Regions from separate parts of the Janthinobacterium sp. 61 genome, predicted to be linked through region 3. Evidence: predicted binding sites of a transcription regulator. Region 3 holds the regulator's gene; each other region holds the start of a gene.
What was found. Region 3 encodes FNR, which switches genes on or off when oxygen is low (the NO sensors DNR and NnrR bind a similar motif). Its sites were predicted from a motif close to TTGATNNNNATCAA; they were not measured.

Region 1 (7,844 bases), 3.7 Mb from region 3:
CGATAAATCGTCGGAAATCTTCCTGATGGGCCGTGGAATCAAGAATCCCCTGAAAAATGCCGTGCAAGAAGATGATTCCGCCCTTGATATTTAAGAGGGAATCCGCACATGGGAACGAGAAGTGCAGTAGCGTCTGATGGCATAAAAGCCTAAATTGTTTATACTGCATTTTTTTTGCGTGAACGCGGTTTTTTCGCGCGCACGGATCGGCGGGCTTTGGCACGGCCCGCTTATTGCGAGTAAAATCGTGTTTCTAGCTATTGGTAAAGAGATGCGCACTGCATCCAAGGAGTCTTCGTGAATAACATGTTTTCCAAATCTGCCATCTGGGTAGTCGTATTGCTGCTGTTGTTCATGCTGTTCAAGCAATTCGACAGTCATGGCGCCACAGGCGGCAGCAAGGCCATCGCTTATTCCGATTTGCTGGATGAAGTCAAAGCCAAGCGCGTCAAGGATGTCGTGATCGAAGGTTCGTCGATCACCGCCAAGCTGATGGACGACACCAAGGTGCGTACCACCGCAACCAGCCTCGACAAGGGCCTGATCGGCGACCTGCGCGACAATGGCGTGCATTTCGATGTGCGCCCGCCTGAGGAAGCGTCGTTCCTGCAAACTATTTTTGTATCCTGGTTCCCCATGCTGCTGTTGATCGGCGTCTGGGTCTTCTTCATGCGTCAGATGCAAGGCGGCGGCAAGGGCGGGGCATTCTCGTTCGGCAAGTCGAAGGCGCGCATGATGGATGAAGCCAGCAACACCGTTACCTTCGCCGATGTCGCCGGTTGCGATGAAGCGAAAGAAGAAGTCAATGAAGTGGTCGACTTCCTCAAGGATCCGAGCAAATTCCAGAAACTGGGCGGCCGCATTCCCCGCGGCGTGCTGATGGTCGGTCCTCCGGGCACGGGTAAAACCCTGCTGGCACGCGCCATCGCAGGCGAAGCCAAGGTACCGTTCTTCTCGATTTCCGGTTCCGACTTCGTGGAAATGTTCGTCGGCGTGGGTGCTAGCCGTGTCCGCGACATGTTCGAAAACGCGAAAAAGCATTCGCCATGCATCATCTTCATCGATGAGATCGACGCTGTCGGTCGTCACCGCGGTGCCGGCATGGGCGGCGGCAATGACGAGCGCGAACAGACCTTGAACCAGTTGCTGGTCGAGATGGACGGTTTTGAAGCGAACTCCGGCGTGATCGTCGTGGCCGCCACCAACCGCGCCGACGTGCTCGACAAAGCTTTGCTGCGTCCGGGTCGTTTCGACCGCCAGGTCTCGGTCGGCTTGCCCGATATCCGCGGTCGCGAGCAGATCTTGAACGTGCACATGCGTAAAGTGCCTATCAGTACTGACGTGAAAGCCGATATCCTGGCCCGCGGCACCCCCGGTTTCTCGGGCGCCGACCTGGCCAACCTGGTCAACGAGGCAGCCCTGTTTGCCGCCCGTCGCAGCAAGCGCCTGGTGGAAATGGCTGACTTCGAAGATGCAAAAGACAAGATCTACATGGGTCCTGAGCGTAAATCGATGATCATCCGCGAGGAAGAGCGTCGCAATACGGCTTACCATGAGTCCGGTCATGCGGTGGTCGCCAAGCTGCTGCCGAAGGCTGATCCCGTGCATAAAGTGACGATCATGCCGCGCGGCTGGGCCCTGGGCCTGACCTGGCAATTGCCGGAACACGACAACTTGTCCGCCTACAAGGACAAGATGCTGGAAGAAATTTCCATCCTGTTCGGTGGCCGTATCGCCGAAGAGATTTTCGTGGGACAAATGTCCACCGGGGCATCGAACGACTTCTCACGCGCCACCAAGCTGGCCCGTTCCATGGTGACCCGCTTCGGCATGTCCGACAGCATGGGTGTGATGGTCTACGAAGACAGCGAAAACGAAGGTTTCTTCGGTGGCGCCACCAAGACGATCTCGGAAGCGACCCAGCAAAAGGTCGATGCTGAAATCCGTAACATTCTCGACAAGCAATATGCTTTGGCGCGTACCTTGCTGGAAAGCAATCGCGACAAGGTCGAAATGATGACCAAGGCCTTGCTGGAATGGGAAACCATTGATGCAGAGCAAATCAATGACATCATGGCCGGCCTGGAGCCGCGTCCACCGAAAGTCATTCCACCACGCCGCAATGCGGGCGGTGATAGCGGCACAGGCGGCATTTCGCCTAACGTGACGGCGCCAGCCTGATAGCGACCACTGCTTGATCGGTGGCGTGAAATAAAAGGGTAAGGAGCAATCCTTGCCCTTTTTCGTTGCCGCAGCAGTTTTTTCCCGACGACTACAAAGATTCACATGCGACACTATTTGCAATTCGGCCGTTTCGGCTTCAACCTGCAGGGTACGCAGGCGCTGGTGATGGGTATCCTGAATATCACGCCCGATTCCTTTTCCGATGCCGGCCAGTACCAACACCTGGAATTTGCCCTCTCGCGCGCGGAGCAGATGATAGTCGACGGCGTCGACATCATCGATATTGGCGGCGAATCGAGCCGTCCCGGCGCGCTGCCGCTGCCGCTGCAGGACGAGCTGCAGCGCGTCATGCCGGTGCTGTACGCCTTGCGCGACTGCGGCAAGCCCCTGTCCGTCGACACATATAAACCCGAAGTGATGCGCGAAGCCATTCTGGCGGGTGCCGACATGATCAACGACATCAACGGTTTCCGCGCGCCGGGCGCCATAGCGGCCGTGCAGGATAGCGATTGCGCGCTGTGCATCATGCACATGCAAAACGTGCCAGTAACCATGCAAGCCCAGCCCCAATATGAGGATGTGGTGCGTGAAGTCATCGACTTCCTGCGCGAGCGCATAGTGACGATGACGGCCGCCGGCATAGACCGCGAGCGCCTGTGCGTTGATCCCGGCTTTGGCTTCGGCAAGACGGTGGAGCAGAACTATGCCTTGCTGCGCGCCACGCGCCAGTTGCGAAGCGAGCTGGACCTGCCCGTGCTGGCCGGCCTGTCGCGCAAATCGATGATAGGCGCCGTGACGGGGCGTCCCGTCGAGCAGCGCCTGGCGGGCAGCGTTGCCGGTGCGCTTGCTGCGGTAGCGCAAGGTGCGGAAATTATCCGCGTGCATGATGTCGCTGAAACCGTCGATGCGCTGAAGGTCTGGCGCATGGTGCACTGAAGCTGTAAGATTCATTATAAACAACAAAAAGAGAAATATATGACGCGTAAATATTTTGGCACCGATGGTATTCGCGGCCTGGTGGGCACGGCCCCGATCACCCCCGATTTCGTCATGCGCCTCGGTTATGCGGCCGGCATGGTGCTGGCCAAGTCGCAGGGCGGCAAGGCGCGCCCGACTGTGCTGATCGGCAAGGACACGCGCATTTCCGGCTACATGCTGGAAGCGGCGCTGGAAGCTGGCCTGTCGGCGGCCGGCGTGGACGTGATGCTGGCCGGCCCCATGCCGACGCCGGCGATCGCCTACCTGACGCGGGCGCTGCGCCTGTCTGCCGGGGTGGTCATTTCCGCGTCGCACAATCCGTATCACGACAACGGTATCAAGTTCTTTTCCGGCCAGGGCACCAAGCTGCCCGACAGCGTGGAACTGGAAATCGAAGCGGCGCTCGACGAGCCCATGGCCTGCGTGCCATCCGACAAGCTGGGCCGCGCCAAGCGCCTGGACGATGCCCAGGGCCGCTACATCGAATTTTGCAAGAGCACCTTCCCGAACGAACTGGACTTGCGCGGCCTGAAGATCGTCGTCGATTGCGCGCATGGCGCCGCCTACCATATCGCGCCGCACGTGTTCCATGAGCTGGGCGCGGAAGTCATCGCCATCGGCAACAAGCCCGATGGCTTCAACATCAATGCGGGCTTTGGCGCCACGGCAACCAAGGCCATGGCCGAAGCCGTCGTCGAGCACGGTGCCGATCTCGGCATCGCCCTCGATGGCGACGCCGACCGGCTGATCATGTGCGACGCCACGGGGCGGCTGTATAACGGTGACGAGTTGTTGTATATCATGGTCAAGGACCGCCTGGCGACGGGCCCCGTGGCCGGCGCCGTAGGAACGTTGATGACCAACATGGCGCTGGAAGTGCTGTTCAAGCAGCAGGGCATCGGCTTTGCGCGCGCCAAGGTGGGCGACCGCTATGTGCTGGAAGTCATGAAGGAAAAGGGCTGGATACTGGGCGGCGAGGGCTCCGGCCATTTGCTGTGCCTGGACCGCCACACGACGGGAGACGGTATCGTCTCCGCGCTGCAAGTCTTGTCCGCGCTCAAACGCAGCGGCCAGAGCCTGCAGCAATGCCTGGCCGAACTGGTGCTGTTTCCGCAAACCCTGATCAACCTGCGCGTGGCGCCCGGTTTCGACTGGCAACAAAATGCCGCCATGGTGGCCGAGAAAGCATTGGTCGAGGCCGAACTGGGCGACACAGGCCGCGTGCTGATCCGCGCTTCGGGCACCGAACCGCTGATCCGCGTGATGGTCGAGGCGAAAGATAAAGTGCAGGCCGAGAGCATGGCGCGCCGCATTGCCGATAAAGTCACCGCGTGATAGGCAGGAACCGATAGTTATTTCCATCTAATTCGTCTATGGCAATTGACGAAATTGGGTGGGGGCGTTATTATCTTGTCTTCGGAGTGTGGCGCAGCCCGGTAGCGCACCTGGTTTGGGACCAGGGGGTCCAAGGTTCGAATCCTTGTACTCCGACCAAAGTCATAAGCGGGCTGTCAGAAATGACAGCCCGTTTTCTATTCCGCGCAGGCATTTCATTGCTAGCGCGCATGGATTAAAATACTGCACCTCTCCGCCCATCGTTCAACGGATAGGACAACGGTCTTCTAAACCGTGAATGGGGGTTCGATTCCCTCTGGGCGGACCAGTTTCATACTGGCCACGGCTTGCGCCATGCGGCCGCATCCTTCTCTCTTCCTGTCTATACGCTCGCGGCCTTATGGCTGCGCAAACAGCACCACGCTCAGCAAATACAGCAGCGGCACCGCGCACAGCAGCGCAGACAATACGGACAGTATTTTCTTGCTCGCCAGGCGTGCCAGGCGCAGCCTTTCACGCGCAGGCAAATGCTGGCGGATCAGGTCGCGCGCGCGTGGCTGGAATGGGGATTCATGCATGGAAGCTCCTTCGCAAGGGTGGCGGTGGTGCCAGCCAGCATAGCGAGAGAGGCATAAAGACGGTGTAAAGAGTCGGGCGCCGCGTGTATGCGGCGTGTAAACGCTGCGCTTATTTCTCGCTGTCGTCGGGACTCTTGCCAAACAGGCGGTCCTTGGCATTGAGCAGCTTTTGCACCTTGGCGCCCATTTTCATCAGTTGCGCCATCGATTCGGGCGACAGGCGCTGCAAGTCGTCGAACCAGGTGTTGGCCAGGTCGACCAGTTCATACATTTCGCGCATGCGCTCTTGCGCATACTGGTCCACGGGTTCCGTGGCCGGCGCCAGCAGCGATTCGCGCAGCACTGTCAAGGTGGGTGCCACTTCGCGACGGCGGCGTTCGGCGGCCACCACGCGGAAGATTTGCCACACATCGCCCAGCGAGGAAAAATATTCGCGCCGGTCGCCGGGGATGCGCGACTGGCGGATCAAGCCCCAGCCCTGCAATTCCTTCAAACCGATGCTGACGTTCGAGCGTGAAAAACTCAGGTGTTCCGCGATTTCGTCCGCGTGCAAAGGAAGCTCCGAGACAAACAACAAGGCGTACACTTGTCCCACCGTACGGTTAAAGCCCCAGCGGCTGCCCATCTCGCCGAAATGGCTGACAAAGGTCAGGATCAGCGGCGTCATGTGGATATTTTGAGTTTTCATAATTATCTGAATTTTTTCACGCCACACCCGCAGGGTCAATTGATTTATGTCATGTTTCGCAGTATTATACAAAAAATCGAATTTACAGAAAATTCTGAAAACTCAAAAAGTTTAGAGATGCCTGCCACGCCACCATCCTTGCCCCGCTTTATTCTTCCCCGTGCCGCCAGCCTGGCGCAAGGTGGTGCCGCCTTGCTGTGGCTGCCGCAAGCGGCCTTGCTGGCCTGGGCCGTGCAAGCCATGCTCGACGGTGCGCCCTGGCGCGCGGCCCTGCTGCCGACCGCTGGCGTGCTGCTGCTGGGCGTGCTGCGCGCCGGCTGTGAAGCGTGGGGCGCGCGGCGCATGTATGCTGCGGCGCGCGAGCACCTGTCCAGCCTGCGCGGGGAAGTGGCGCAGGCGCTGGCGCGCCGTTCGCCGCTGGACCGCCAGCGCGCGCAGTCGGGCCAGGCGGCCAGCGTCATCGCCGAGCAGGCCGAAGCCATCGTGCCGTATCTGGTGCGCTACAAGCCCGCGCGCTGGAAGGTGATGCTTGTGCCCCTCGTGATCCTCGCCGTGGTGACGCCGCTGTCATGGATCGCCGCCTTGATCCTGCTCATCGCCGCGCCCCTGATTCCCGTCTTCATGGCCCTGGTGGGCATGGGCGCGCAAGCGGCCAGCCGCGCGCAGATGGTGGAAATGGGCAGCATGAACGCCTTTTTGCTGGACCGCCTGCGCGGTCTGGCCACCTTGCGCGCGCTCGATGCCGTCGACGCCACGGCCGCAAGGCTGGATGTCTCGTCGCAATCCGTGCGCCGGCGCACGATGGTGGTGCTGCGCATCGCCTTCCTGTCGTCCGCCGTGCTGGAATTGTTTTCCGCGCTGGGCGTGGCCATGGTGGCGGCGTTCATCGGTTTCTCCTTGTTGGGCAGCATCAATTTCGGTACCTGGGGTCGGGAACTGAGCCTGGGGCAGGGCTTGTTCATCCTGCTGCTGGCGCCCGCATTCTTCGAGCCGCTGCGCGAACTGGCCGCCGTCTGGCACGACAAGGCGGCCGGCGAAGCGGGCCTGGCCGGCTTGCACGACCTGGCTGCCGATGGCGTGCCCTTGCCTGGCGCCGGGGTGGAAGCTGCTGCCGTTTCCGCCGCCGCCATGGCGGTGGCGCCACCTCCCGCCGTCGAGATCCATCAACTGCGCTTTGCCCATCCTGGCGAAGCGCCCGTGTTCGAGCAGTTCAAGCTGACTGTGCGCGCCGGCGAGCACGTGGCCCTGCTGGGTGCCAGCGGCGCCGGCAAGACCACCTTGCTATCCTTGCTGGCCGGCTTGCTGCCCGCCAGCGGCGGCGATATCCGCATCGGCGGCGTGCGCCTGACCGACAGTACCGTGAATACCTTGCGCCAGCGCATGGCCTGGATGGGCCAGCGTCCGCACGTGTTTGCCGCTTCCGTCAGCCAGAACGTGACCCTGGGCCGCGTTGGCGCAAATGCCGCGCACGTGACGCAGGCGCTGCACCTGGCCGATCTGGCCGCCGTGGCGCAGGCGCAGCCGGCCGTCATGCTCAGCGATGGCGGCCAGGGCTTGTCCGGCGGCGAGGCCGTGCGCCTGGCGCTGGCCCGCGTGGCCCTGCATCCGCACGCCGATTTGCTGCTGGTCGATGAACCGACGGCCCACCTGGACAGCGAAACGGCGGCACGCGTGACCGATGCCTTGCTGGAATTGGCCAAGGGCAAGACGATGATTGTCGCCACGCATGACCCCGTGCTGGCTGGCCGTTTGCAGCGCACGGTGCAGGTCGATGCGCAGGCGCAAGTGCAGGAGCATAAGGAAGAAGCGCGCGCATGAAAAATTCACTTATAGCGAACCCTGTCCTGCGGCAATTGCTGCTGGCCCAGCCGGGCAAACTGATCGGTGGCGCCATGCTGGCGGCCCTGACGGCGGTGGCCGGCATGGCCTTGCTGGGCCTGTCCGGCTGGTTCATTACGGCCACCTCTATCGCTGGCTTGCACGCTTCGACGGCCTTGCTGTTCGATGTGTTCGGTCCTTCGGCCGGCATCCGCCTGCTGGCCATCGGCCGCACGGGTTCGCGCTATGCGGAGCGCCTCGTC
Region 2 (7,844 bases), 2.8 Mb from region 3:
GCTGGCACTGGGCCGGTGCTCCCGCCCTGATGCCAGCCGGGCTGGTCGTGCTGCTGGCCATGCTGATGCTGTGCAATGGACGCTTGCGCCCTCCGTTGTGGCGACTGGACCGCGCAAGCCTGAGCATGGCGGGCGCGGCCGGTATCGTGTTACTGCTGGCCATACCCGTCTCGGCCAGCTATTACGCCACAGAACGTTTCGCCACTACCGCCTTCGACATGCAAGGCCGCTTGCGCCATTGGCGGCAAGTGCTGGCCATGCAGCCATCCGACTGGGGCGATCAGCTGTTCGGCATGGGCATGGGCAGCTTTCCCGCCACGTACTACTGGCACAATCCCCAGCGCGAGGTGCCGGCCAGCATCGCCTATGCCGAAGAAGTGGGCCAGCCTGGCAATGCCGGCAACACCTATGTGCGCCTGGCCAGTCCCGGCTACAGCGCCGGCTACGGCGAACTGCTGCGGCTGCTGCAACGCCTGCCGGTGCAGCCGGCCACGCGCTACACCCTTGCGCTCGACGCGCGTAGAAGCGGCACCATGCCCGTGCTGCTGGTGCGCCTGTGCCAAAGACAATTGCTGTACGCACAAAATTGCGTGCCTATCCCCCTGCGCCTGCGCCTCCCGCAACCAGGCGAGCCGGCCGACACGTGGCAGCACTATGAAGTAGCGTTCGACAGCGCATGGCTGGGTGCGGGCGCCTGGCTGCTGCGCCCGCCCGTGCAACTGGAACTGGCGGCCAGCGGGACGGCCGCCTCATCCGTGATCGAGCTCGATAATCTGAGCCTGCACGCACCGGGCGGCGAGGAATTGATCGCCAACGGACGTTTTACGCAGGCCAATAATTACTGGTTTTCCAGTAGCGACCACCACCACTTGCCGTGGCATATCAAGAGCCTGGCGCTGCAACTGCTGGTGGAAACGGGCTGGTGCGGCGCACTGTCCATGCTGGGCCTGCTGGCCCTGGCCGGCCTGCGCCTGCTGCGCCAGGCGGCGGGAGGCGACCAGGGCGCGCTGGCCTGCGCCGCCGCCCTGCTGGGTTTTCTCGTCGTCGGCCTGTTCGACAGCCTGCTTGACGTGCCACGCATTGCCCTGTTGTGCTATCTGATGCTGCTATGCGCGCTGCTGCAGCCCCCGCCATCTCCTCCTGCTGAAAGTACGCCGCCATGAAAGCCCTGCCGCAGACGCTCTCCTCCGCCCTGATGTCCTGCCTTGCCTTGGCCCTGGCCCTGGCAAGCGCACCCTGCCGCGCCGACGATGCGCTGGCGCAAGTCATTGCGCGCGTGAAACCGTCCATCGTCGGCGTGGGCAGCTGGCAAAAGACGCGCACGCCGCCCATGCATTTCATTGGCACGGGCTTCGTGGCGGGCGACGGCTTGAGCGTGCTCACTTGCGCCCATGTGATCCAGAAGCTGCTAGACGCCAATCCGGACGAAGTCATCGGCATACTCACGGGCCAGGGCGAGGCGACGCAATTTCGCCCCGCCAAAGTCCAGGTGCTGGACACGGAACACGACCTGGCCCTGCTGCGCCTGGCGGGCGCGCCGCTGCCTGCCTTGGCGCTGGGCGACGCGGCCACGGTGCGCGAAGGCCAGGCCATGGCCTTTACGGGATTTCCTCTGGCTACCTTGCTGGGCTTACATCACGTCACGCACCGCGCCACCGTGTCGTCGCTGACGCCGGTGGTCACGCCCAGCGACAATGCGCAGCGCCTTGACCCACGGCGCCTGGCGCAACTGAAAAAAGCACCGTACATCGTGTTCCAGCTGGACGCGACGGCGTATCCGGGCAGCAGCGGCAGCCCCCTGTTCGACCCCGAGACTGGTCTCGTCTACGGCATCGTCAACATGGTGTATGTCAAAGGTTTGAAAGAAGCGGCCATCAGCACGCCCAGCGGTATCACCTACGCGATTCCGGGCAGCCACATGCAAACGATCCTGCTGAAAGATAAATGCGTCAGTTGCGTCCCTGCCTCAGCCGGTCGGTGATGCCAGGTTCATCCCATGTCGGGAAAAAATAGGGGTAAAACGATCGTTCACCCCCATGCTGCTCCATCATGCCGCCGTACTCGCGGATCCTGGCCCCCATGTAGTCGAGGTCCAGACGCAGCAGCACGGCCGGCGCCCCTACGCGCGTGCACTCTCGCTGGCCGCCAAAATCCTTGAAACCGAGCATGCGCTTGTAAAACACCACATGCCGTGGATTGACTTCGATCACATAATCCGTAAAACCGTGAATATTGTGGGCATAGATATACGAAATATGAATCAACGCCGCAAACACGCGCTTGCTCACGCCCTTGTCGATGGCCAGGCGCGATGGTTCGCAAAGACGCCGCCCCTCTGCGCGCAGCGAGTCGAGCTTGTCGCGGAAGTTTTCATCGGCGGGCAAGCCCGTCTCTTCATTGTCCAGGCACAAGGTCATGGTACCGACGGTGGAGCCTGCCGTTTCCGCAAACAGGGTGATTTTGTTCAGGGCATGCGCGATGCCGGGATCGACGGCATAGCCGCGCCAGCCGTACATCTTGCGGATCAGCAAACTGGCCGCTTCGCGCCGGCCACGCGAATTGGCCATGCGGATATGAAAGCGCTGCAGGTCGAGCTCGTGCTCCATGGCCGGGTCGATCTGTCCCTCGCCCACCACCAGGTCACTGAAGGTGCCTGGCGTGTCGAAGGAAATAATGGGTTCATCTTTCACGCTCATCTTGTCCTCACGTTCATCGGCCGCCATCGCGACGGATTGAAGCCAATGCCTTGAGACAAGAAAAAGTCGAGAAAAGTTCCCAATTCCAGACAAATAAACAGAAGATGGTGCCTTTGGATGGCAACATTGCGCGCTGAAATTTACTGAAGAGTACAAAAAGACAAATGTCACTGCGGTTTTAATATTGCTGAGTTCGCTACTAAAAGAAGCTCTCCGGTATCAACAGCACGTCACCCGGCCGCATCATGACGTTGGCGGAAATATCGCCACTCTTGAGCAGGTCATCCAGGCGCACACCCAGCTGCTGCTGCCTGCCATCGGTCGTGCGGATGATGCTGGCCTTGTTGCCAGCGGCAAAGTCCGTAATGCCGCCCACGGCGATGAGCACATCCATCAGCGACATGCCCAGGCGGTACGGCAGCGCCTGCGGCTTGGCCGCCTCGCCGATGACCCGGATCTGCTCGCCGTACGGGCCGGAGAAATTGGTGACAATGACCGTCACCACCGGTTGCTGGATGAACTTGCCCAAGGCGTGCTCGATGTCGCGCGCCAGCTGGGTCGATGTCTTGCCGCTGGCGGCCAAATCCTCGACCAGCGGCGTCGTGATCTTGCCGTCCGGCCGCACGGCCACCGTTAGCGACACTTCCGGATTGCGCCACACAACGATGTTGACGGAGTCGCCCGGGCCGATCAGGTAATCGTGCATGGGGGCGCTGTCGTCGGCGGGCGCCAGCGGATAGCGTGCGCGGCAGCCCCCCAGCAAGCTCGCGCTACAGGCCAGGACCAGCGTGTGGCAGACAAATGCACGGCGAAACGGATTCATGCGGGGCCTCTTCGAGTCGATGGCGCGTCCATGGCAGTTCCCGCAGAACCAGCCTGGGCCGCGAACTTCCTATGATTATTAAAACCCGGCAAGTGAACCTTGAGGCGTATCAAGAAGCAATCATCTTGGGAAATCTTGCCCGACAGGCGCTCTATACTTTGCTTACTCAACAGGCAAGCATTCCTTGCAAGACGCCGTTGTCCGCGCCGCCCAGCCATCGACCGTGCAGCACCGTCACCTGAAGGAAGCGACATGGAGCAATTGATACAGCAACTGCTTTCCAGCCTGAAGGGCATCTGGAAATACCGCTGGCATGCAGTGCTGGTGGCATGGCTGGTGGCGATCGGCAGCTTCATCAGAGTGATTACGCTACCCGACGACTTCCAGACGTCGGCGCGCGTGTTTGTCGATACGCAAACCATCCTCAAGCCGCTGCTGGCCGGCATGACCAGCGTGCCGAACACGGAGCAGCAGGTGGCCATCATGAGCCGCACCCTGCTCAGCCGCCCGAACGTGGAGCGCGTCATGCGCATGGTCGACCTCGATCTCGATTCGAAGACCGTGCGCGAACATGAAGCCCGGCTCGATGAGCTGATGAGCCGCATCAAGATCACCGGCACCAACGCCTACGATATCTACACCATCAGCTACAGCGGACGCGACCCGAAGCTGGTGCGCGACGTGGTGCAAAGCCTGCTGACCATCTTTGTCGAAGGCAGTTTCCAGGGAAAAAAAGGCGATTCGCAGAAAGCCGTGCAATTCATCGACGAGCAGATCAAGAATTACGAGGACAAGCTGAGCGCGGCGGAAAACCTGATGAAGGAATTCAAGATCCGCAACAATCTGCTGCTGCCGCGCCAGGGCATCGACTATGGCAGCCAGTTGCAGATGTCGTCCGATAGTCTGAACAATGCGAAGCTGGAATTGCTCGAGGCGGAGCAATCGCGCAAGGCCATCCTGAGCCAGATCGAGGGCGACGAACCCGTGCTCGACCTGGAGCCGAACGCGTCGGCCATCACGAACCCGGAACTCGACGAGCGCATCGCCTCGCTCAACAAGAATCTGGACAGCCTGCGCATGCAATTTACGGAGTTGCACCCCGACATCATCGCCTCGAAGCGCCTCATTGCCCAGCTGGAAGAGCGCAAGGTCGAGGAAAGCAAGCTGAAAACGGCGTCAGGCGACCCGGGCAAGAACTACAGTCCCATGCTGCAGCAGCTGAAGGTGGCGCTGACGGACGCGGACGCCAAGGTGGCCGCCATCCGCGCCCGCGTGCAGGAATACAAGGCGCGCAATGAGCGCCTGCTGGCGCAAAGCAATGCCGTGCCCGAGGTGGAATCGCAGCTGGCGCAACTGAACCGCGACTACATCATCAACAAGGAAAACTATGAAAAGCTGATTGGCCGGCGCGAAGCGGCCAAGCTGTCGGGCGAACTCAGTTCCACCACCGAGATGATGGCCTTCAAGATCATCGATCCGCCCACGGTGCAATATGCGCCCGTCGGCCCGAACCGTCCGCTGCTGTTCAGCGCGGCGCTGGGCGCAGCCCTGGTAGCCGGCATCGCCACGGCCCTCTTGATCAGCCAGGTGCGCCCCACCTTCCTCAGCCCCGCCGAACTGCGCGATGCCACGGGCTTGAACGTGCTGGGCACGGTATCGATGAACTGGACGCCGCTGCAGCAGGTGCGCCGTCGCCGCGCCCGCTATGGATTTACCGCCTGTCTGGGCAGCCTGTTTTTGCTGTACAGCGGGGTCATGACGGCCGCCCTGCTCAAATTCTAGACCACGCCACGGGAGCGACGATGACCAGCAAGGAGTGCACCAGCAAGGACAGCGGCAGGCAGGAAGGCCTCATCCCGGGCGTGGCGGAAACCCCCATGCCGTACGCAGCGGACAACGCCGATGATGCCGACAGCGCGGACACCCTGGCGGCGGCCAGCAACCCCCAGTACCGCGCCCTGAACCTGGCCAGGTTGGCGGAGCAAGGCATGCTCACGCTGGAAGGCGGGCGCAGTTCGGTGGCCGAAGACTTCCGCATCATCAAGCGCCCGCTGCTGCGCCAGGCGCGCGCCAGCGGCGCCGAGGCCATCCGCCACGGCAACCTGATCGTCGTCACCAGCGCCATGCCCGGCGAAGGCAAGACGTATTGCGCCGTCAACCTGGCCATGAGCATCGCCATGGAAATGGATATCACGGTGCTGCTGGTCGATGCCGACGTGGCGCGCCCGTCCGTGCTGAAAGTGCTGGGCCTGTCGCCCGAGCCGGGGCTGATGGACGTGCTGCTCGACCCGCAGCTGGCCATGGCGGACGTGATCCTGAAAACCAACGTGGCCAACCTGAGCATCCTGCCTGCCGGGCGCAGCAACAAGCATGCGACGGAGTTACTGGCCAGCCGGGCCATGAGCCGGCTGCTGGCCGAGATCGCCAGCCGCTACGCCGACCGCGTCGTCGTCTTCGATTCGCCGCCCCTCTTGATCACAAGCGAAGCGCACGCGCTCGTGGGACAGATGGGCCAGGTGGTGATGGTGGTCGAGGCGGAAACGACGACCCAGCACGCCGTCAAGGAAGCGCTGCGCCAGATCGAATCGTGCGAACACATCCATTTAATCTATAACAAGACCAAATCGTTTCCCGGCAACGACTACTACGGCTATGGCTATTACGACTAGCCGCCGCACGCCGCAGGCGATGCCGCTGCTGCCGTTGCTGTCCCTGTTGCTGCCCGTGCCGGCCTTGGCTGTCGACTGGCTGGTGCAACCCTCGCTGCGCCAGCGTGTCAGTTATACGGACAATGCGCTGCGCGCGCCGCCCGGCAAGGCGCAATCGGATTACATCACGGAAATCGCACCCGCCATCGCCCTCATCGGCACGGGCCCTCGCCTGCGCGTGGACCTCGATTACAGCTGGCACAAATCCCTCTCGGGGCAGCGCGGCAATAGCGAAGACCACGACTTGCGCGCTGCGGCCGACGCCGAACTGGTGCAGGACTGGTTCTTCATCGATGCCAACGCCAGCGTGAGTCGGCGCAACATCTCGCCATTCGGCCAGCAACTGATAGCCGATCTTCCGGACACGGACAATGCCAGCACGGTGCGCACCACCGGCATCAGCCCCTACCTGCGCCACCGCTTCCGTGGCCTGGCCACAGCCGAACTGCGCTACACGCGCAATTCGGTCGACAGCGGCGGCGACCTGCTGTCCGTACACAGCGACGAGCTGGAATTGCTGCTCGGCGGCGAGCCGCGCAGCCAGGGCTGGACCTGGAACGCCAGCCACGACGTGCGCCGCACGCAGGACAGCAAGCTGGCGCCCGTGCGCATGCAGCGCAGCAGCGTGGGCCTGCGCTATCCGTTCGGCAGAAAATGGGCGGCCACGGCCAGCGGCGGCACGGAAAAGGAAAGCTATATGTCGAGCACCGGCAAGGCGCCGGAAGGCCGTTTCTGGTCGCTGGGCGGCGTGTGGACACCGTCGCCGCGCACCAGCTTGGCCTTCAGCACGGGCAAGCGCTTTTTTGGCAACACCTACAGCCTCGATGCCACGCTCCTGCAGCGCCATACCAACTGGCAACTGAGCTACAGCGAAAACATCACCACCCTGCCCACGCAGTTTGCGCGCCTGGGCGACCACGACGCGGGCCAGTTGCTCGATCAATTATGGCGCGCAATCCTTCCCAATGCGCGTGACAGGCGCTTGCGCATCGCTGCCTTCCTGCGCTACGCCAACAAGCTGGGGCCGGAACGGGGCGCCATCAATTACTTCAGTCACCGCTATTTCCTGCAAAAACAGCTGCAACTGACGATGGCGCGCGCCACGGCGAAGAGCGCGATGGTCGTCGGCGTCACGGCCGTCGACCGCACGGCGCAAACGGCCAGCGGCATCGACAGCGCCTTGCTGCCTGGCATGACATTCGGCAGCGAAGACCGCATGCGCCAGGTCGGCGGCAATCTGGGCTGGAGCTGGCAAGCCAATTCGCGCAGCAGCGTGAATGTCGATGCCGGTTACGCCAGCGTGCGCTCGCTGAGCGTGCCGCGGCGCGACAACAACATCACCGTGACGGCGGGTTACACGCGCATCCTGCAGCCGAACATGACGGCCAGCATCGACGTGCGGCACGTGCGCCACACCAGCAACCGGGGCGGCGACTACCGCGAAAACGGCGTTAGCGCCACGCTCACCATGCAATTCTAAGGAGGCCGCAGCATGTCCGACCCTGCCCTTTCATCCGACGCGCCCGCGCACCTGCTGTGCGTGGTGGCCGCGCGCCCCAATCTCATGAAAATGGCGCCCATCCTGGCCGCCCTGGCGCACCAGGCGCCTGCCGTGCG
Region 3 (7,844 bases):
CTTCGATCTTCGAATAATCGAGCACGTCGTTGAGGATGCCCAGCAGCGACTGGCCCGCCACGCGCACCATGGTCAGATACTTGCGCTGTTCCGTGTCGAGCCTGGTATTGCCCAGCAAATAGACCATGCCCAGCACGGCATTGAGGGGCGTGCGGATTTCATGGCTCATGTTGGCCACGAAGTCGCTCTTCGCCCGGTTGGCCGCCTCGGCCCGGTCGCGCTCCAGTTCCAGTTCCGCCGCGCGCGATTCGAGTTCCTGCTGCAGGCGGTCGCGTTCGCACATCAGGCCGTTGAACGCCTCCGTCAGTTCGCCGATCTCGTCGCGCTGCTGCACTGGCACGGGCGTGAAGCGGCTGCCGCTGGTGCGCAGGGCCAGCAGGGTATCGCGCAGGCGCACCAGCGGCGACAGCAGGCGCACGGTAACCCAGCCCAGAACAAAAGCGGCCAGCAGCGAAGCGAGGATGCTCCACAGCACCAGCCGGTACAGCACGCCATCAAACGGTTCGAAGGCGTCCTCGATGGGTAGCGAGGCGGCCAGCAGCCAGTTCACCGATTTCAGGCGCTTGAAGCTGTTGACGGCCGTGATGCCGCGGCTGTTGGTGCTGACCATGCTGCCTTCGCCATCGTCCTTCAGCATCTGGGTGGTCGTCAGGTTGGCGTTCGGCTGGCGCGGCTGCAGCAAACGGCTGGTATCGGGGTGCAGCACGTAGCGCGGCACGGCGCCGCGCGTGAGAATGAAGTAATAGCCGCTCTTGCCGATCTTTTCCGAGCGCAGGCGCCCCAGCAGGTTGTCCTTGTACAGGCGCAGCACGCCGATCACCACACCGGCCACCTGGCCATCGGCGGTGAGCACGGGCGCCACCATCTGCACGATGGGCATGCCGCTCGATTTGCCCAGCATCGGCTCGGTGATCATGGGCTGACGTGTACGCAGGACGGTCTGGAAATACTCGCGCTCGGCAACGTTGATGCCGGCGCGGCCCGTGACCAGCGGCATGTCGGCCACGATGGCGCCTTGCGCATCGAGCACCAGCACGTCGTCGAACAGCACCAGCATCGAGCGGCGCGCATAGTATTCGCGCAGCTTGGCGGGTTGGGCGATCAATTCCGGCGGCTGCTGCCTGGCCGTCAGGGTGACGATTTGCAGCAGCATGCCCAGCTTGTCGTCGAGCTCGGCGGCGGTGCGGGTGATCAGGGCAGATTGCTGGCTCAGCAGTACTCGCGTGAAGTCAGCGCGCATGTGCTGCAACTGGATCATGGTGACCAGTGCGATCATGGCGATCGAGGTCAGGCTGGTGGCCAAGGCGACTTTTGCTTTGATGCCGAGAGGCTTCATGATTTCCTTTTCAGTACCGGGCGGCACAGGCGGCAGATAATGCTGTCAGGAATTTTCCTATCAATACATCAACTTGGCAAGCGGTGCCGCGCAAATTGCCCTCGCTGCAAGGGCTTTTGACGATGTTGCCATATAATTAAAGTCAGAACGTCGTTTATTCAGCGCAATTGCGGTGAAATTGGCACACGGCAACCGTGTATGCAGTAAACTCGGTATTGCATTTTCTAAAAGGTACCGACATGACTGAAGCGCTCCTCACTCCCACCTTGCCCACAGTGACCGTGGAAGCGTTGCGTGCGCGATGCTCGACCTGCAGCATGCATCAATTGTGCCTGCCGATGGGCCTCGATGTGGGCGACATGGACAGGCTGGATCAGATCATCGGTCGCCGCCGCAAGATCGTGCGCGGCGCCTCGCTGTTCCGCATCGGCGACTCGTTCCAGAACCTGTACGCGATCCGCCTGGGGCACTTCAAGACGTACCAGATCAATCCGGGTGGCGAAGAGCAGGTGACGGGCTTCCAGATGGCAGGAGAACTGCTGGGCATGGACGCCATCAGCGCCGACCGCCACCACTGTAATGCGGTGGCGCTGGAAGACAGCGAAGTGTGTGAAATCCCGTTTTCCAGCCTGGAACAATTGCTGGGCAGTATGCCTACCCTGCTGCGCCATTTCCACCGGATGATGAGCCAGGAAATCACGCGCGAGCAAAGCGTCATGCTGTTGCTGGGCAATATGCAGGCGACACAGCGCTTTGCCGCCTTCATCGTCAACCTGGCCTCGCGCTATGAGGCGCGCGGCTATTCGGGCAGCAATTTCCAGCTGCGCATGTCGCGCGAGGAAATCGGCAACTACCTGGGCCTGACCATCGAAAGCGTCAGCCGCTTATTGTCGAAATTCAAGAAGGAAGGCTGGCTGCGCGTCTCCAACCGCGAGATCGAGATCTTGCAGCCGGCCAAGTTGAAGGCCATTACGGCCGGTACGGACGTCTGCAAGTAAGTCTTACAGCTCTTCATCCGCGTGCAGCGCGATGCTGCGCTGCAGCGGCCAGGTCCAGATGCCGGACAGGCGCCACTCGCGTTTGTCGTTTTCCACCAGCACTTGCCAGCGGCTGCGCTCGAGCATCGGCAGCGCTACCGAGAAGTTGCCCGCCGCATCGGGCTGCACCAGCAGCTTGATATCTTTTTCCGGCAAGGTCGCATGCGCCAGATGCAGCTGCAGCGGACCCTGGTAAGCCTTGCCGAAGCTGTGCACGGAGCCACTGAGGCGCGCTGACGCCACGTCATACGACAGGCTGGTATCCATCGCCAGGTCGCTGGCGACAGTATCGCGCCGCAAGTCCTGGTTGATCGCCTTTCCCTGCTTGTAGTAATCGCCCACCACCAGCGCATCAGGCTGCGTAAACGCGATATAGCCCATGAAGCTGCCGACGACCACGGACAGGCCGGGACCGATCATCAGCAGCCATGGCCAGCGATGCTTGTACCACGGGGCAACGGGGGCTTGCAGCTTGAGACTGTCGGACATGATATTTCTCCTGTTTAATCGGCCAATCCCCATCCGGGGACTGGCCTTCCTACATTAGCGCGGTACGATGAATACCGCGCTTTCACGCACATGCAACGATGGGTCGTCCAGCGAGTGCAATTCGATCGCAATCTTGTTCGAGCCCTTCTCGCCCACGCCGTGCGGCACGCGCAGGCGGATCGGCCAGCCCAGCGTTTCCGTCGGCTGCAAGGTTACTTCTTCGCGCGTCAGCAAGGTCAGGCCCGGCAAGCCGGAAGCGCTGATTTTAAAATGCTGGGTTTGCTCCGAGGTGTTCATGATCTGCAAGCGGTAAACGTTTTCGATCATGCCGTCTTCCACTTCGCGTCCCATCGAACCGCGGTCGCGGATCACGTCCATTTTCAGGGGCGTGCGCAGGGCCAGCGAGGTACACACGGCGATGATGATCAGGGCCAGGATGGAAGTGTAGATCAGCACGCGCGGGCGCATGGCGCGCTGGCGGATCTGCTTCGAACTGAAGTTGTTTTCCATCGCATGGTCGGTACTGTAGCGTACCAGTCCCCGCGGCCGGTCGACCTTGTCCATCACGCTGTTGCAGGCGTCGACGCAGGCGGCGCAGCCGATGCATTCATACTGCAGGCCGTTGCGGATATCGATGCCGGTCGGACACACTTGTACGCACAGGGTGCAGTCGATGCAGTCGCCCAGCTTGTCGTTGTTGCCGGCCTTCTTGCTGATGGCGCCACGCGGTTCGCCGCGCTTGGCATCGTAAGTGATGATCAGGGTGTCCTGGTCAAACATGGCGCTCTGGAAGCGCGCGTAGGGGCACATGTATTTGCACACCTGCTCGCGCAGCCAGCCCGCGTTGCCGTAGGTTGCCAGGCTGTAGAACAAGACCCAGAACCATTCCCAGGGACCGAAATTGAGGGTGGTCACCTCGCGCGCCAGTTCCTTGATCGGCGTGAAATAGCCGACAAAGGTAAAGCCCGTCCACAGGGCGATGGCGCCCCATGCCAGGTGCTTGGCCGTTTTCTTGAAAGCCTTGCGCACGGAGGGTCCCTGCTTGTCGAGGGCCATGCGCGCGCTGCGCGTGCCCTCGATGCGGCGTTCGACCCACAGGAAGATTTCCGTGTATACCGTTTGCGGGCAAGAGAACCCGCACCACACCCGCCCGGCGATGGCCGTGACGAGGAACAACAAATACGCACAGATGATCAGCAGGGCCGCCAGATAGATGAAATCCTGGGGCCACAGCACGACGCCGAAAATGTAGAACTTGCGCGTGGTCAAATCGAACAGCAGGGCTTGCCTGCCATTCCAGGTCAACCACGGCAAGCCGTAGAACGCCAGCTGGGTAAGCCATACGCATACCCATCGCCAGGTAGCGTAGCGTCCTTTGGCCTCGCGAGGGTAGATTTGCTCGCGGGCCGCATACATCTTGATGACTTGAGGTTCCATTACGTCATTTCACGGGCGTCTGGGGATTCGACAGGCTCCAGACATACGCCGACAGCACGTGTACCTTGGACTCGCCGAGGAAATCGCTGAAGGCCGGCATGGTGTTGTTGCGTCCCTTGCGGATGGTTTCCATGATGGTATCGGCACTGCCGCCATACAGCCAGATCTTGTCCGTCAGGTTAGGCGAACCGAGCATCTGGTTACCCTTCGCATCGGCGCCGTGACAGGCCATGCAGGCGCCGAACTTGGCCTTGCCCAGCACGGATTTGACGGGATCCGAGGTCGAGCCGGATAGGCTCAGCACATAATGGGCCACGTTCTCGACATCCTTTTCGGAGCCCAGGGCGGCGCCCATCGGTGGCATTTGCCCATTGCGGCCATGCATGATGGTGGTCTTGATGATGTCGGGTTCACCGCCATACAGCCAGTCCTTGTCGGTCAGGTTGGGGAAGCCCTTGTTGCCGCGCGCATCCGAACCGTGGCATTGCGCGCAGTAGGTCAGGAACAAACGCTGGCCGATGGCATGCGCCTGCGGATCGGCGGCCACCGTCTTCAAGTCCTGGCTCAGGTACTTGTTGAACAGGGGGCCGTAGTCGGCTTCCGCCTTCTTCAGCTCTTCCTCGTACTGGCCCGTCGATTTCCAGCCCAGGCTGCCGGCATAGGTGCCCAGGCCCGGGTACAGGAACAGATACGCCAGGGCGAAGACGATGGTGATGTAGAACAACCACATCCACCAGCGCGGCATCGGCGTATTGAGTTCCTTCAAGTCCTCGTCCCAGACGTGGCCCGTGGTGCCGTCGGCAGGCGCGCCGTCGACCACTTTGATTTTCGACTGCGAGTACAGCAGCACGCCGCAGCCGATGATGCCCAGCAAGGACAGCACGATGATGTAGATATTCCAGAAGCCATTGGTAAAGTCAGCCATGGTTGCGCTCCCCTTGTGCCGGCACAGGCATGGATACCGGCGCTGCCGGATAGTCGAGCGCCTCGTCGTCGAACGGCAGGCGCGCCGCCGCGTCGAAGTCGCTATTGCTGCGGCTGAAAGTCCACCACAGGATGCCTACGAACGTCGTAAAGGAAACCACCGTCATGACGCTGCTGGCGCTGTCAAACAGGTTTTCGATTGCCATGCTAATTCCTTGTTTTGATTAATGTACCGAGGCCTTGCAGATAGGCGACCAGGGCGTCTTCTTCCGTCTTGTCCTGCAGCTGTGCCGGGCCGGCGGCGATTTCCGCATCGCTGTACGGCTGGCCCAGGCGTTTCAGGGCGCGCATCTTCGGCATGATGTCGTCAGGCACCAGCTTGGTCTTCGCCAGCCATGGGTAGGCCGGCATGTTCGACTCGGGCACCACGTCGCGCGGGTTGTTCAAGTGCGTGCGGTGCCATTCATCGCTGTAGCGGGCGCCCACGCGGGCCAGGTCCGGCCCCGTGCGCTTGGAACCCCACTGGAACGGACGGTCGTACACGAACTCGCCAGCGACCGAATAGTGGCCATAGCGTTCCGTTTCCGCGCGCAGCGGACGTACCATCTGCGAGTGGCAGTTGTAGCAGCCTTCGCGCACGTAAATGTCGCGGCCCGCCAGGCGCAGCGGCGAATACGGCTTCAGGCCGGCGACCGGCTCCGTCGTGCTCTTCTGGAAGAACAGGGGAACGATCTCGACAGCGCCGCCGATGCTGATCACCACAGTGACCAGGGCGATCAGCAGCCAGGGGTTTCTCTCAATCCATGCATGTGAAAATTTCATTTGCTTTCGCTCCTATCAGGCGTGCGCCGCGTTCAGTTCTGGAATGCGGGCGACGGGGAGTTTGCTGCCGCGCAAGGTCATCCAGGTGTTGTAGCCCATGATGCACATACCCGACAGGTACAGCAGGCCACCGGCCACGCGCACCACGTAGTACGGATACGTTGCTTTCACGCTCTCGACAAAGGTGTAGGTCAGGGTGCCGTCCGGATTGACCGCACGCCACATCAGGCCCTGCATCACGCCGGCGATCCACATTGCGGCGATGTACAGCACGATGCCGATGGTGGCTACCCAGAAGTGCACGTCAACCAGGCGCGTGCTGTGCATCTGCGTGCGGCCCGCCAGGCGTGGCAGCAGATAGTAGATCGAACCCATGGTGATGAAGCCCACCCAGCCCAGGGCGCCCGCATGTACGTGGGCAACGGTCCAGTCGGTGTAGTGCGACAGCGAGTTGATGGTCTTGATCGACATCATCGGACCTTCGAAGGTGGCGATGCCGTAGAACGACAGCGAGACGATCATGAATTTCAGGATCGGATCGGTGCGCAGCTTGTGCCAGGCGCCCGACAGGGTCATGATGCCGTTGATCATGCCGCCCCAGCTTGGTGCCAGCAGGACCAGCGAGAAGACCATGCCGATCGATTGCGTCCAGTCAGGCAATGCCGTGTAGTGCAGGTGATGCGGGCCCGCCCACATGTAAGTGAAGATCAGCGCCCAGAAGTGGACGATGGACAGGCGGTACGAGTACACGGGGCGCTCTGCCTGTTTCGGGATGAAGTAGTAGACCATGCCCAGGTAGCCGGCGGTCAGGATGAAACCCACCGCGTTATGGCCGTACCACCACTGGATCATGGCGTCCTGCACGCCCGCATAGGCGGAGTACGACTTGGTGAACGAGGCTGGCATGACGGCGCCATTGACCACGTGCAAAATCGTCACGGCCAGGATGTAGGCGCCGAAGAACCAGTTGGCCACGTAGATGTGCTTGACCTTGCGCTTGATCAAGGTGCCGAAGAACACGATGGCGTAGGCGATCCAGACGACGGCGATGAGGATGGCGATAGGCCATTCCAGTTCGGCGTATTCTTTGCCGCGCGTCAGGCCCATGGGCAGGCTGACGACGGCGCACAGGATCACTGCTTGCCAGCCCCAGAACGTGAAGGCGGCCAGCTTGTCGGAAAACAGGCGCACCTGGCAGGTGCGTTGTACAACGTAGTACGAGGTGGCGAACAGGCCGCAGATGCCGAAGGCGAAAATCACCGCATTCGTGTGCAGCGGACGCAAACGTCCGTATGTCAGCCATGGTATGTCGAGGTTCAGGGCAGGCCAGGCTAGCTGAGCGGCGATGATAACGCCAACCAGCATGCCGATGATGCCCCATACCACAGTAGCGACCGCGAATTGCTTCACGATCTTGTAGTTATAGTTCAGCGATTGATCCACAAAGACTCTCCCTGGAATTACTATTTATGATGGTGGCCAGAGAGTAAGTGTTTGACCGCGAAAAAACTTTGATGTGGATCAAAATTCCCCGGATGAAATAAGCGTAGCGAACTGGCATCGAAATATAGGCATATTTCGGTCAAAAAAAGCCATGCAATATCCCTACAATCAGGGCTTGATCTGCGTCAAATGGCATAGTTCAACGATGGCCAGGCGCCATCGTGCCGGAGGGGAAACGTCAGGCGTGCGGTTCGTCGGGAGCCGGCTTGGCCGGCATATCGTCGTCCTGCAGCACGCGCAGGCCCGGTCCGACGAGGTCGTCGAACTGGCCGCTGTCGGAGGCCGTGAAATACACC

Region 1: the regulator FNR is predicted to act here: its motif matches at 5,803-5,816, upstream of cydD (thiol reductant ABC exporter subunit CydD).
Region 2: the regulator FNR is predicted to act here: its motif matches at 3,619-3,632, upstream of CLU92_RS07220 (XrtA system polysaccharide chain length determinant).

Annotation. Positions count from the first base shown of each region.
Region 1 covers NZ_PJMQ01000001.1:718,002-725,845, forward strand. Annotated here, with positions in the region: gene CLU92_RS03340 (RlmE family RNA methyltransferase) at 1-94, shown strand, start outside; gene ftsH (ATP-dependent zinc metalloprotease FtsH) at 298-2,181, shown strand; gene folP (dihydropteroate synthase) at 2,287-3,120, shown strand; gene glmM (phosphoglucosamine mutase) at 3,160-4,497, shown strand; tRNA gene CLU92_RS03360 (tRNA-Pro) at 4,580-4,656, shown strand; tRNA gene CLU92_RS03365 (tRNA-Arg) at 4,751-4,825, shown strand; gene CLU92_RS03370 (hypothetical protein) at 4,896-5,075, opposite strand; gene CLU92_RS03375 (GbsR/MarR family transcriptional regulator) at 5,185-5,763, opposite strand; gene cydD (thiol reductant ABC exporter subunit CydD) at 5,881-7,581, shown strand; gene CLU92_RS03385 (amino acid ABC transporter ATP-binding/permease protein) at 7,578-7,844, shown strand, end outside.
Region 2 covers NZ_PJMQ01000001.1:1,563,067-1,570,910, forward strand. Annotated here, with positions in the region: gene CLU92_RS07200 (hypothetical protein) at 1-1,163, shown strand, start outside; gene CLU92_RS07205 (serine protease) at 1,160-1,981, shown strand; gene CLU92_RS07210 (long-chain N-acyl amino acid synthase) at 1,950-2,696, opposite strand; gene CLU92_RS07215 (XrtA/PEP-CTERM system exopolysaccharide export protein) at 2,896-3,519, opposite strand; gene CLU92_RS07220 (XrtA system polysaccharide chain length determinant) at 3,772-5,301, shown strand; gene CLU92_RS07225 (XrtA-associated tyrosine autokinase) at 5,322-6,188, shown strand; gene CLU92_RS07230 (TIGR03016 family PEP-CTERM system-associated outer membrane protein) at 6,172-7,707, shown strand; gene wecB (non-hydrolyzing UDP-N-acetylglucosamine 2-epimerase) at 7,720-7,844, shown strand, end outside.
Region 3 covers NZ_PJMQ01000001.1:4,394,437-4,402,280, reverse strand. Annotated here, with positions in the region: gene CLU92_RS19925 (response regulator) at 1-1,336, opposite strand, end outside; gene fnr (fumarate/nitrate reduction transcriptional regulator Fnr) at 1,576-2,334, shown strand; gene CLU92_RS19915 (FixH family protein) at 2,338-2,862, opposite strand; gene ccoG (cytochrome c oxidase accessory protein CcoG) at 2,917-4,299, opposite strand; gene ccoP (cytochrome-c oxidase, cbb3-type subunit III) at 4,304-5,224, opposite strand; gene CLU92_RS19900 (cbb3-type cytochrome c oxidase subunit 3) at 5,217-5,429, opposite strand; gene ccoO (cytochrome-c oxidase, cbb3-type subunit II) at 5,431-6,045, opposite strand; gene ccoN (cytochrome-c oxidase, cbb3-type subunit I) at 6,061-7,488, opposite strand; gene ccoS (cbb3-type cytochrome oxidase assembly protein CcoS) at 7,727-7,844, opposite strand, start outside.